Regions from separate parts of the Heyndrickxia sp. NPDC080065 genome, predicted to be linked through region 1. Evidence: riboswitches for the same ligand, from Rfam matches in the RefSeq annotation. Region 1 holds a riboswitch; each other region holds the start of a gene.

Region 1 (3,529 bases):
AGTATTTGTTAATTGATGGAGAATTTAAGGGAGCAGTTATTGGTCATTGGCGAATAGGACCTTATGATCTTGAAGATATAGTAGTTGAACCAGAAGTAAATACTAGAAAAGAAGAAATTATTGAAGCTATAAGAAATATCTATCCTGAAGATACCACAGCAATATTAAAATATAATGGGGAAGATTTGTAGATTGATTTTTTTATTGCTTTTGTTTCCTTAATATGTTAAAAACAATCTATACATCTTATTTCTAGGTAGGTGATATATTTTGTTTAATCGGGAACTTGTGAAGGGAAGTACTTCGCTGCTTTTATTGCATTTATTAGATGAACGAGACATGTACGGTTACCAATTAGCGAAGGAAATGGAAAGAAGAAGTGATGAAGCACTTCATGTAAAAGAAGGGACATTATATCCTGCATTGAAAAAGTTAGAGGAAAAGGGATATATTGATTCCTATTGGCAGGAGCAGGAAAAGGGGCCAGCTCGAAAATATTACCGTATTACAAAGGATGGAAAAGAGGTTTTACTTCATAAGTCAAAGGAATGGAACAGTTTTGTCAGTGTGATGTCCAAGGTGTTGGGAGATTCATAATGTTAAAGTTAAAGGTTGAATATATAGATAATGTAAAAGTAGCTTTAGACAATCATCCTGATGCAGTTGGAATTTGTAATGAAATCTCTTCGCATATTGAAGAGGGAGTAAAGGAAAGAATGCTATTAGGGGTTAGTGAGAAACAAGCGCTTGAAGAGGTACTCGATTCCATGGGGGATCCTATAGAATTAGGAAAGGGTTTTTGTACAACATCCAATTCAAAACAGAATACCCCAATACATTTTATTCTAATAAACTGGTGTTTTTTTATTGGCGGTTTTTTCATAGCAATCAGCAATCAAGCATCGTTATTTCCGATATTGAGCAATGTCTGGACTTTCTTGGTCCATATGTCTGAGTACATTCTTCTGCTTTATTTACTTTACTGGTTTTACATAGGATATTTTATCGGTAAACAATATGGACCAAAGGGGAAAAGGCTTGTACGTAAAACGTTAATAGTCGCTTTAATTCCTAATGTAGCTTTAATGGTAGCGGTTCTTTTTGAATTTTATCCAGAAGGCTTTTTCTCACCTTTATTAAATCCGATGTTTCTTTTCTTTTGTGTTTTGTCCACTTTATGTTTCTATCCGATTAGTAAAGTAGCTTATAAATTTGGGATCGTAAATGGTCTCTAATTTTTTAAAATACTACATAGAATTTCTATGTATATTAGGAGGGGGAAAATATGTCGTTAACCATGTTGGGATGTATTGCACTATTTTTAGCGTTTTTTAGTTTAATATTTATCCGACAAAATCTTAAAACAAGATTTGATTTTAAAAATGCATGGACTGCAGGAGGCTCGATATTAGTAATAAACATTATATTAATAGGTTTGACTATTTTAGGTGTTTTTTTCATCCCGTTTTCAACACCTTTTTTTATTGTAATATCACCGGTTGTAAGTGTGATTGCATGGGTATTTATAAAAGAAAGCTTTAGGAAGCCTTTATTAAAAAGGCTACATGCGGTAATAGTCGGTCAATCCATATATATCGGACTATTCATCTATTTAGCTTATAAAAATTCTACCATCAAACCATCGTATCCGGGTGAGGACATGTTTATGACTGGACTAGGATATATGATCGGAATGATCGTCTGTTTCTTTGCTACATTAATTGGAGTGATTGCATTTTTGCTGCCGCATAAAATTTCTAAAATAAATTTATCTTGATTATTTTAGCTAATTATTGTAAATTATTCATTAAGCTAAAATATTTCGGGATAATTAAATAATCAAAATCTTATCTAGAGAGGTTGAGGGACTGGCCCTATGACGCCTCAGCAACCAGTCATTTTTTATGACACGGTGCTAATTCCAGCAGGTTTTAAACCTGAACGATAAGGAGAATCTAATGACTGAACAGGACTTCTTCTTATAGGAGTCCTTTTTTTGTTGTTTTTTCTCCCCATATTCGTACGTACAAAACCAATATAGAGCCGATTATCGTCTCTACCATTTATCATGAAGGAATTAGAATTCTTCTAATAAGGCGGTGTGAGCAGAGCGAAGTTAGACTAATTATTTATGCTATTTTAGTTAGAATTAATCGTCGATTGAAAATACTAAAAAAGTTAGCGACGCTCACCCCTTTTCATAAAAGGGAGGAAAGTTTATGGGAAACCATCATATTCAAACAAAACTTGTTCAAGTTGGGAATCGAAGTGAAACGGAGACGGGCACGGTTAATCCGCCGATCTATTTATCAACTGCTTACCGTCATGAAGGAATTGGGTTATCAACCGGCTTTGATTATTCTCGGACGAAAAATCCGACACGTGCTCTTCTAGAGGAGAGCTTTGCGAAATTAGAGGAAGGGGATCAAGGCTATGCCTGTAGCTCGGGGATGGCGGCGATACAGCTTGTTCTATCCCTTTTTCAAAAAGATGACGAATTGATCGCAACAGATGATTTATATGGCGGGACCTATCGGTTGTTTGAACACTATTCAAAAGCTTATGGCATCACAGCTAATTATATTAATGTTAATAATCTAGAGCTGTTGGAGAAATCAATTAATGAAAGAACGAAAGCCATTTTCATTGAAACACCGACTAATCCGTTAATGATTGAAACCGATATTGAAGCAGTTGCAGCCATTGCAAAGAAACATCATTTGCTACTTATTGTCGATAATACATTTCTCACGCCCTATCTTCAAAAACCGATCATTCAAGGAGCCGATATTGTTATACATAGTGCAACGAAATATATCGGCGGACATAATGATGTTTTAGCAGGACTGGTTGTCGCTAAAGGTGAGGAAATATGCGGTCGTCTTGCCGCATTTCATAATGGAGCAGGTGCTGTCCTCTCTCCGTTTGATTCCTGGCTTTTAATAAGAGGACTGAAGACACTCGCATTAAGAATGGAAAAACACCAAGAAAATGCCAAGCAGCTTGTCGCCTTTTTACGTGAAAGATCGGAAGTGACCGATGTATTTTATCCGAACAAAGGGGGCATGGTTTCATTTCGCTTGGAAAAAGAAGAGTGGGTCCCAGCATTTCTGCAAAATCTAAATCTCATTACATTTGCAGAAAGTCTAGGGGGTGTCGAAAGCTTTATCACGTATCCGGCGACACAAACGCATGGAGATATCCCAGAGGAAATTCGAATTAAGAACGGAGTTTGCAATCGATTACTTCGGTTTTCAGTTGGAGTGGAGCACGTAGAGGATTTAGAAAGTGATTTAGAGCAGGCTTTTACAACGGTTAAACAGGAGGAATTGATTCGATGAGCAGAGATCATTTTGACATTGAAACGAAACTGATTTCTCAATCTTCGTTTATCGATGTAGCAAATGGAGCTATTAATCCGCCTATTCATTATTCTTCTACATTTCACCAAAATCAATTTGATACATTTGGCCCTTTTGATTATAGCCGTTCCGGCAATCCTACAAGACAGGTACTAGAGGATGCAATC
Region 2 (3,529 bases), on a different contig from region 1:
ATTATCAATTGCTTGTATTGGGTATGCTGCTCGAGTATTTTCAGTCAATGTCGAATCATTATATAATGGTTGCCTTGTTTGATTATCTACAACTACATTTTCTAAAACGGAACCAAAACGAATCGCATCATAAATTTGTGGTTCCTTTTCACGTGAAAGACCGATGCATTTTGCGTAACAGCCGCCTTCAATATTAAATACTCCATTTGAAGACCATCCATGCTCATCATCACCAATTAATTTGCGGTTTGGATCTGCTGATAATGTAGTTTTTCCAGTTCCAGACAATCCAAAGAATAGGGCTACATCACCCTCAGCACCTACATTTGCTGAACAATGCATAGGTAAAATGTCTTTTTTAGGGAGAAGATAATTCATAATGGAGAAAATCCCCTTTTTCATTTCTCCTGCATATTCTGTACCACCAATTAAGATGATTTTGCGTTCAAAGGAAACGACTATAAATGTTTCTGAATTTGTCCCATCAGTAGCTGGATCCGCTTTCACATTTGGTGCTGAAAGAATCGTGAATTCTGTTTGATGTGTCTCTAATTCTTCTTCAGTTGGACGAATGAATAATTGATGTGCAAACAAATTGTGCCATGCATATTCATTAATTACCTGGATCGGTAATCGATTTTTTTTATCTGCACCAGCAAATCCTTTAAAAACAAAAACTTCATTTTGTTCTTTGAGATAATTAACAACTTTTGTATATAATTTTTCGAATGAATCCTCAGAAATTGGTTGATTAACAGAGCCCCAATCGATATAGTCTTTTGTAGAAGCTTCTTCAACAATGTATTTATCTTTAGGAGAACGGCCAGTATATTTGCCAGTTTCAGCACAGATCGCACCTGTTGATGTCAAAATTCCCTCTCCTCTTTGTAATACCTTTTCCACAAGTTGAGGTACTGCTAATTGAGCAAGAATATTATTTCCTTCTAAAACATTAGCTAATGTATTAGAATAAGCTACTGATTTCATTTATACTAACCTTCCTTTTTAGAAAAAATTTAATATCATTTATATGTTAATTAGTATAACACAATTACTTAAATAGTCTATACTATTCATGCATATTTTTTAAATAACTTAAATTTGACATATTTAAGGGTAAATTCGTTGCATTTTGCGAAAACAATCTTGAATAAAGGTTATTAAGTTTAGATATATATAAAGGAAATAAATGACGAATATTAATGATAACAAAAAGTATTGACATGGTAAAACAAATTGCGTAATATTTTACCTTGAACGGATACTCTTATCCCGAGTAGGTGGAGGGACAGGCCCTATGAAACCCAGCAACCGGCATTCTAGAATTTAGAGGTTTGAAGTTAGAAATAAAAAACTGGTTTTGCCAGTTTAAAAAAATCTAACCTCTAGAATGAAACGGTGCTAACCAGAGGCAAGGTTAATCCTTGAACGATAAGAGTGAAAGGCACGGGTAATCGAACTAAACCTTTCCTCTCATAATAGTATGATGGGGAAGGGTTTATTTTATGTTAGATTATCCGCTTTCGTAACCTATGAATGTGATTTTTATTCGTTTTGTAGTATATAAAACTGCAGGGGCAAACTGTTTAATAAATAAATTGTCTAAAAGGCATTTTAAAAACTTAAACAGCCAAATAAAAATCTTGAAAAGGATAAAATCCTTGGTTTATTTCATAATAATGGGAATGAGTACCGTGAGGCGTAAAAATAGATAGTAGAGATTCTTAATATGGGAGGAAAAGAGATGACAAAAAAACGTCGTTTATTTACATCTGAATCAGTAACAGAAGGACATCCCGATAAAATCTGTGACCAAATTTCAGATGCAATTTTGGATGCGATCTTAGAAAAAGATCCAAATGCCCGGGTTGCATGTGAAACATCTGTTACTACAGGGCTTGTTTTAGTAGCTGGTGAAATTACAACCAACACTTATGTAGATATTCCAAAAATTGTTCGAGGAACGATAAAAAATATTGGTTATACACGTGCAAAATACGGGTTTGATGCAGAAACATGTGCAGTTTTAACATCAATTGACGAACAATCTGCAGACATTGCTATGGGTGTTGATAAAGCATTAGAGGCGCGCGAAGGACAAATGTCTGAAGAAGAAATCGAGGCAATTGGTGCAGGTGACCAAGGTTTAATGTTTGGATTTGCATGTAATGAAACGAAAGAACTTATGCCGTTACCAATCTCATTAGCACATAAATTAGCGCGTCGAATTGCAGAAGTACGTAAAGAGGACATATTACCATATTTACGTCCAGATGCAAAAACACAAGTAACGGTTGAGTATGACGAGAATGATCGTCCGGTACGTATCGATACGATTGTTGTTTCAACACAGCATCATCCTGAAATTAGCTTAGAACAAATCCAACGTAATGTGAAAGAATATGTGATAGGTCCAGTTGTTCCAAGTGAATTAATCGATGAAAATACAAAGTATTTTATTAATCCAACAGGTCGTTTTGTTATTGGAGGACCACAAGGAGATGCTGGTTTAACAGGACGCAAAATTATTGTAGATACTTACGGAGGATATGCACGCCATGGCGGAGGGGCATTCTCTGGTAAAGATCCTACAAAAGTGGATCGTTCTGCTGCATATGCGGCTCGATATGTTGCGAAAAATATAGTGGCTGCTGGCTTGGCAGAGAAATGTGAAGTCCAATTGGCTTACGCTATTGGAGTGGCGCAGCCAGTTTCTATTTCCATTGATACATTCGGAACTGGAAAAGTAACTGAGGATGTATTAATCGATGCGGTTCGTAATCACTTTGATCTTCGTCCGGCTGGGATAATCAAAATGTTAGATTTACGTCGCCCAATTTATAAACAAACAGCTGCTTATGGTCACTTTGGTCGCCATGATCTTGATCTTCCTTGGGAAAGAACTGATAAAGCAGACGCTTTACGTAAGCAAGCATTGAATATTTAATCTTAAAGAAAATGGAGTTACAATTATATCGTAACTCCATTTCCTTTTGTAATGGCTCTTTTCTTAAACTTTGTTGCTTTTGAATCGAAAAATCTTTATAACAGTATTAAGCCATTTAAGCATACGCACTTTTCTAAGAAAAGATGCCCCGAAAACAAACTATATTAGTTTTTATACAATATGCGAAATAGCGACAAGGAAAAATCGGCAGTAGGATTTTTCCATTCTTTACGAAAACAGACTTTGTAATAAAAAAATAAAATGATTGTCTACTGCAAAAGTAGCGAAAAAATGTTAGTATTATGAAGTGTAATTTTTTTAAAAAAGTAGTATGTTAATTAGAAATGGAGTAGGTGACATACATAATGTGTGGTTTTATCGGTTGTATACATGACAATGAGATTGAATTAAGAGATACAGATAGACAGCTTTTTAAAAACATGAACAATATCATTACACATCGTGGTCCAGATGATGATGGATTTTTTGAAGATGAACATATACAGTTTGGTTTTCGCCGACTAAGTATCATTGATATAGAAAGCGGTCATCAGCCGTTAACATATGAAAATGAACGTTACT
Region 3 (3,529 bases), on a different contig from region 1:
TAACGGAAGCTGCTTAACCGGTATTTCAAAATGCCAATTACCTTTTACTCCCCCCATATTCTCGAAAGTAATCGGAAGGGTAAAATCTTTTGGAAGTTGTTCATAGATAAATTGCATCTCCATTGCACCTTTGTAATAATCTCCAACCTTTTGCAGATGCGAATCTCGCCCGCCACCGCTCCACTTCATTCCGTCCATTTTATATAGATAGTAGTCAAACTCCGAAATTCCTTTTTCCCACAGCGAAAAACCTTGGTCTAAAACCAACCTACATTTTTCTTCAAACTTGGCCAAGGGTTCTCCTTCAGCTTTAAATGTAATTCCAATATAAATTCCATCATAATAAACACTCGTTAGCGTAATAGTAATACCTTTGTCCGAAGCTGTTTGACTTATTTTTGTTACTAAATTTTTCGCTTCTAGCTCTTTTCCCATTTTCATATCAAAGGACTTATAAATTGATCCTATTACTGGAACACTCGCCAAAACTTTTGTCATTGGAGAAAATACAAATCCTGAAACCAATAGTAGAGAAGCTGCTATGGAAGTAATGGAGACTGCTAACTTTGTTTTCTTTTTATTCTTTTTCTTCCGTCTTCCTTTTTCGATACCTTTATCGATTGCTGTAAATAATTCATCCACAGGTACTTCAATATTTTCCGTTTTTACATTAAACCATTCTTTGTTCATAATAGCTCTCTCCCCCCAATATCTTTTTCAATTCAATTTTGGCACGCCTCAGGTAGGATTTTACTGTTCCTTCAGGTTTATCCATCATTGTTGCGATCATATGTATAGGTAAGCCGTGATAATAGAATAAAATGATGGCTGTTCTATCATTTTCATTTAAACTATTTAGTGCATCAGCAAGGTCGATGTTCTGATGAATTTCGATGACTTTGTGGTCCTGCAAATTGGCTAAAGATTCATAATCAATCGTGGTTAACTTCTTATTTCTTTCCAGTATCCGATAAGCGGTTCGAATCAATATTCTAATAATCCAGGTACTAAAATATTCCGGGTTTTTCAATTTGCCAATAGATTCATATGCTTTACAAACTGTATCTTGGACAACGTCCAAAGCGTCTTCTTTATTCCCTACATATAAAAATGCAGTTCTATACAGTTTACTGCTCTCTTGTTTTAGTAATAATTCAAATGCTTGCTCATCACCTTTTATGGCTTTTTTAACAACATTGATATTTTCCATATTATTGATAACTCCTTTCATAATATTAGAGCAGTATTATTCAGAAAAAGTTTAAACGAAATACGAAAGTAAAATCTAGATCTCTAATACAAAAAAGAACTCCGACCTTTTCAAGAATCTGGACGATTGTTGAACAACAAGAGACTTTTTATTCCACTAAATTAGATTTCCTTGTCAAACTAGAACTTTTTATAAGCCTCTACGTATGTAATTTTCTTTTGCTCAAAAAAAATTATTTTGTGATTACGGTTAATAACTTAAAATTATTTTGATTTTATACCATAATCCAAAAATATCCATAAAAATTTTGTTGATAAGGGAATAAAAATCATGTAATCTTTTATTTGCTGTGACAAAAAAATATAATATTTTTCTTCTTATCAAGAGAGATGGAGGGACTGGCCCGATGAGATCTCGGCAGCGGAACTTAGTGATTAAGTTGCTGTGCCAAATCCAGCAAGCAAAGGCTTGATAGATAAGATGAGTGTTTTATAGATATAAGGCCTCTTCTTGTTGTTTCAAGATGAGGCCTTTTTTTCGGGGCAAAATATGGATAAAAGACGTGTCCTATTTTATTTTTTGGAGGTAGAACAATGAATAAAGGGAATCCATGGGCGCTGATCCCATTTGTTGTTTTTTTGATTTTATTTATTGGTTCAGGAGTTATTACAGGTGATTTTTATGCCTTTCCTGTCATTGTAGCCATTGCCATTTCGGGCGCTGTGGCTCTAGCGATGAATCGAAAAGAACCGTTTGCGCGAAAGGTTGATATTTTTTGCCGAGGCGCAGGAAATTTAAATGTCATGCTGATGGTTGTTATTTTTCTCTTAGCTGGGGCCTTTTCAGAGGCAGCAAAAGGCATGGGGGCAGTGGACTCCACTGTTAACTTTGCTTTATCGGTTGTTCCGGAAAACCTGCTTGTCGTAGGCTTGTTCATCATTGCCGGCTTTATCTCCCTGTCAATGGGTACATCGATGGGAACGATTGTTGCACTGGCGCCAATTGGAGTTGGGATAAGCGAGCATACCGATTTTCCCATGGCTTTAGTAATGGCGGCGATTATTGGCGGTTCGATGTTTGGCGATAATTTATCCTTTATTTCAGATACAACTATTACTTCCGTACGTTCACAAGGTGCACAAATGAAGGATAAATTTAAGGTGAATTTTTGGATTGCGTTGCCAGCAGCTATTATAACGGGCATTATTTTAGGGGTTATCACAATGGGTGACACGGCACAAGTAGAGCATTTGAGCTATAGTTGGGTAAAAATTATTCCCTATGTTTTGGTTATTATTTTTGCGTTAGCTGGAATGAATGTTTTCCTTGTTCTGGCATTAGGGATTGTTCTCGCCGGGGCTGTTGGCTTAGCGGATGGCAGCTATCATTTAATGAGCCTTTTGCAAAAGATTGGCGAAGGAATGGCAGGCATGTATGAAATCGCCTTTCTTGCGATATTAATAGCTGGAATGGTGGAGGTTATTAAATTTAATGGCGGAGTTGACTTTCTGCTTCACCTTGCGACACGAAGGATTAAATCGAAAAAGGGTGCTGAATTTGGTATTGCCGGTCTTGTGGGCCTAACTGATTTATCGACGGCCAATAATACGATTGCTATTTTAATTGCCGGCCCGCTTGCAAAAAATATTGCTGATCAGTATGGGATTGAGCCGCGAAAGTCCGCAAGTATATTAGATATTTTCTCCTGTGCGATCCAAGGCCTTCTGCCATACGGGGCCCAATTCCTGGCAGCCGCAAGCGTAGCCGGAATATCGCCAGTGAGCATCCTGCAATACTCTTTCTATCCAATCCTCATAGGAATATGCGGAATCATCGCTATCCTCATCGGATACCCGACAAAAAATAAAGCCTGAACTTCACTACTTTAAAAGTGTAATCACCTGTTATTCTCTATAGGGAAAGCAGTTGTATTTTTTATAGCTCGTAAAGACAAATTTGTTTGAATCCTGGATATTCCTAACTTGGTTAATTTTCTCACAAACTGACTCAATACAGTCTTTTTATTAAAGGCTGTTTTCGTAAAGGTTGTTGCTTTTTTAGTGATATTTTATTAACAATCTAAGTTGATTGTAGCGGAGGACACTTGACTCCTGCGGGAAAAAGAGGGAAGTGGGAGACCCCACAGGCGGTAACGCCGAGGAGGCTCCCATCCCTCCCCGCGGAAAGCAAGTGTCTGGAGCGGAAATCAACGGACTAAGTTTATAGTCTAAAAACAACAATTTATACGAAAAGAGCCTTATTAAAAAAGCCGTTTTCCCATTAAGAAAACGGCTTCTCCATGTTATAAATTCAATCATT

The links. A riboswitch is a leader RNA that binds a small molecule or an ion and turns the genes downstream of it on or off. The one in region 1 is predicted to bind S-adenosylmethionine.
Region 2: it holds a riboswitch for S-adenosylmethionine, as region 1 does, so the genes downstream of both, metK (methionine adenosyltransferase) here and ACQKP0_RS02815 (methionine biosynthesis PLP-dependent protein) in region 1, are expected to answer to the same signal.
Region 3: it holds a riboswitch for S-adenosylmethionine, as region 1 does, so the genes downstream of both, ACQKP0_RS22695 (Na+/H+ antiporter NhaC family protein) here and ACQKP0_RS02815 (methionine biosynthesis PLP-dependent protein) in region 1, are expected to answer to the same signal.

The regions. Positions count from the first base shown of each region.
Region 1 covers NZ_JBNNWS010000002.1:137,117-140,645, reverse strand. Annotated here, with positions in the region: gene ACQKP0_RS02835 (hypothetical protein) at 1-191, shown strand, start outside; gene ACQKP0_RS02830 (PadR family transcriptional regulator) at 271-597, shown strand; gene ACQKP0_RS02825 (permease prefix domain 1-containing protein) at 597-1,235, shown strand; gene ACQKP0_RS02820 (hypothetical protein) at 1,286-1,777, shown strand; SAM riboswitch class I at 1,845-1,951, shown strand; gene ACQKP0_RS02815 (methionine biosynthesis PLP-dependent protein) at 2,220-3,341, shown strand; gene metC (cystathionine beta-lyase) at 3,338-3,529, shown strand, end outside.
Region 2 covers NZ_JBNNWS010000014.1:19,130-22,658, forward strand. Annotated here, with positions in the region: gene pckA (phosphoenolpyruvate carboxykinase (ATP)) at 1-987, opposite strand, end outside; SAM riboswitch class I at 1,265-1,438, shown strand; gene metK (methionine adenosyltransferase) at 1,745-2,947, shown strand; gene asnB (asparagine synthase (glutamine-hydrolyzing)) at 3,313-3,529, shown strand, end outside.
Region 3 covers NZ_JBNNWS010000025.1:18,057-21,585, reverse strand. Annotated here, with positions in the region: gene ACQKP0_RS22705 (DUF4179 domain-containing protein) at 1-690, opposite strand, end outside; gene ACQKP0_RS22700 (sigma-70 family RNA polymerase sigma factor) at 671-1,210, opposite strand; SAM riboswitch class I at 1,585-1,692, shown strand; gene ACQKP0_RS22695 (Na+/H+ antiporter NhaC family protein) at 1,804-3,084, shown strand; partial or broken gene ACQKP0_RS22690 (Lrp/AsnC family transcriptional regulator) at 3,108-3,221, opposite strand.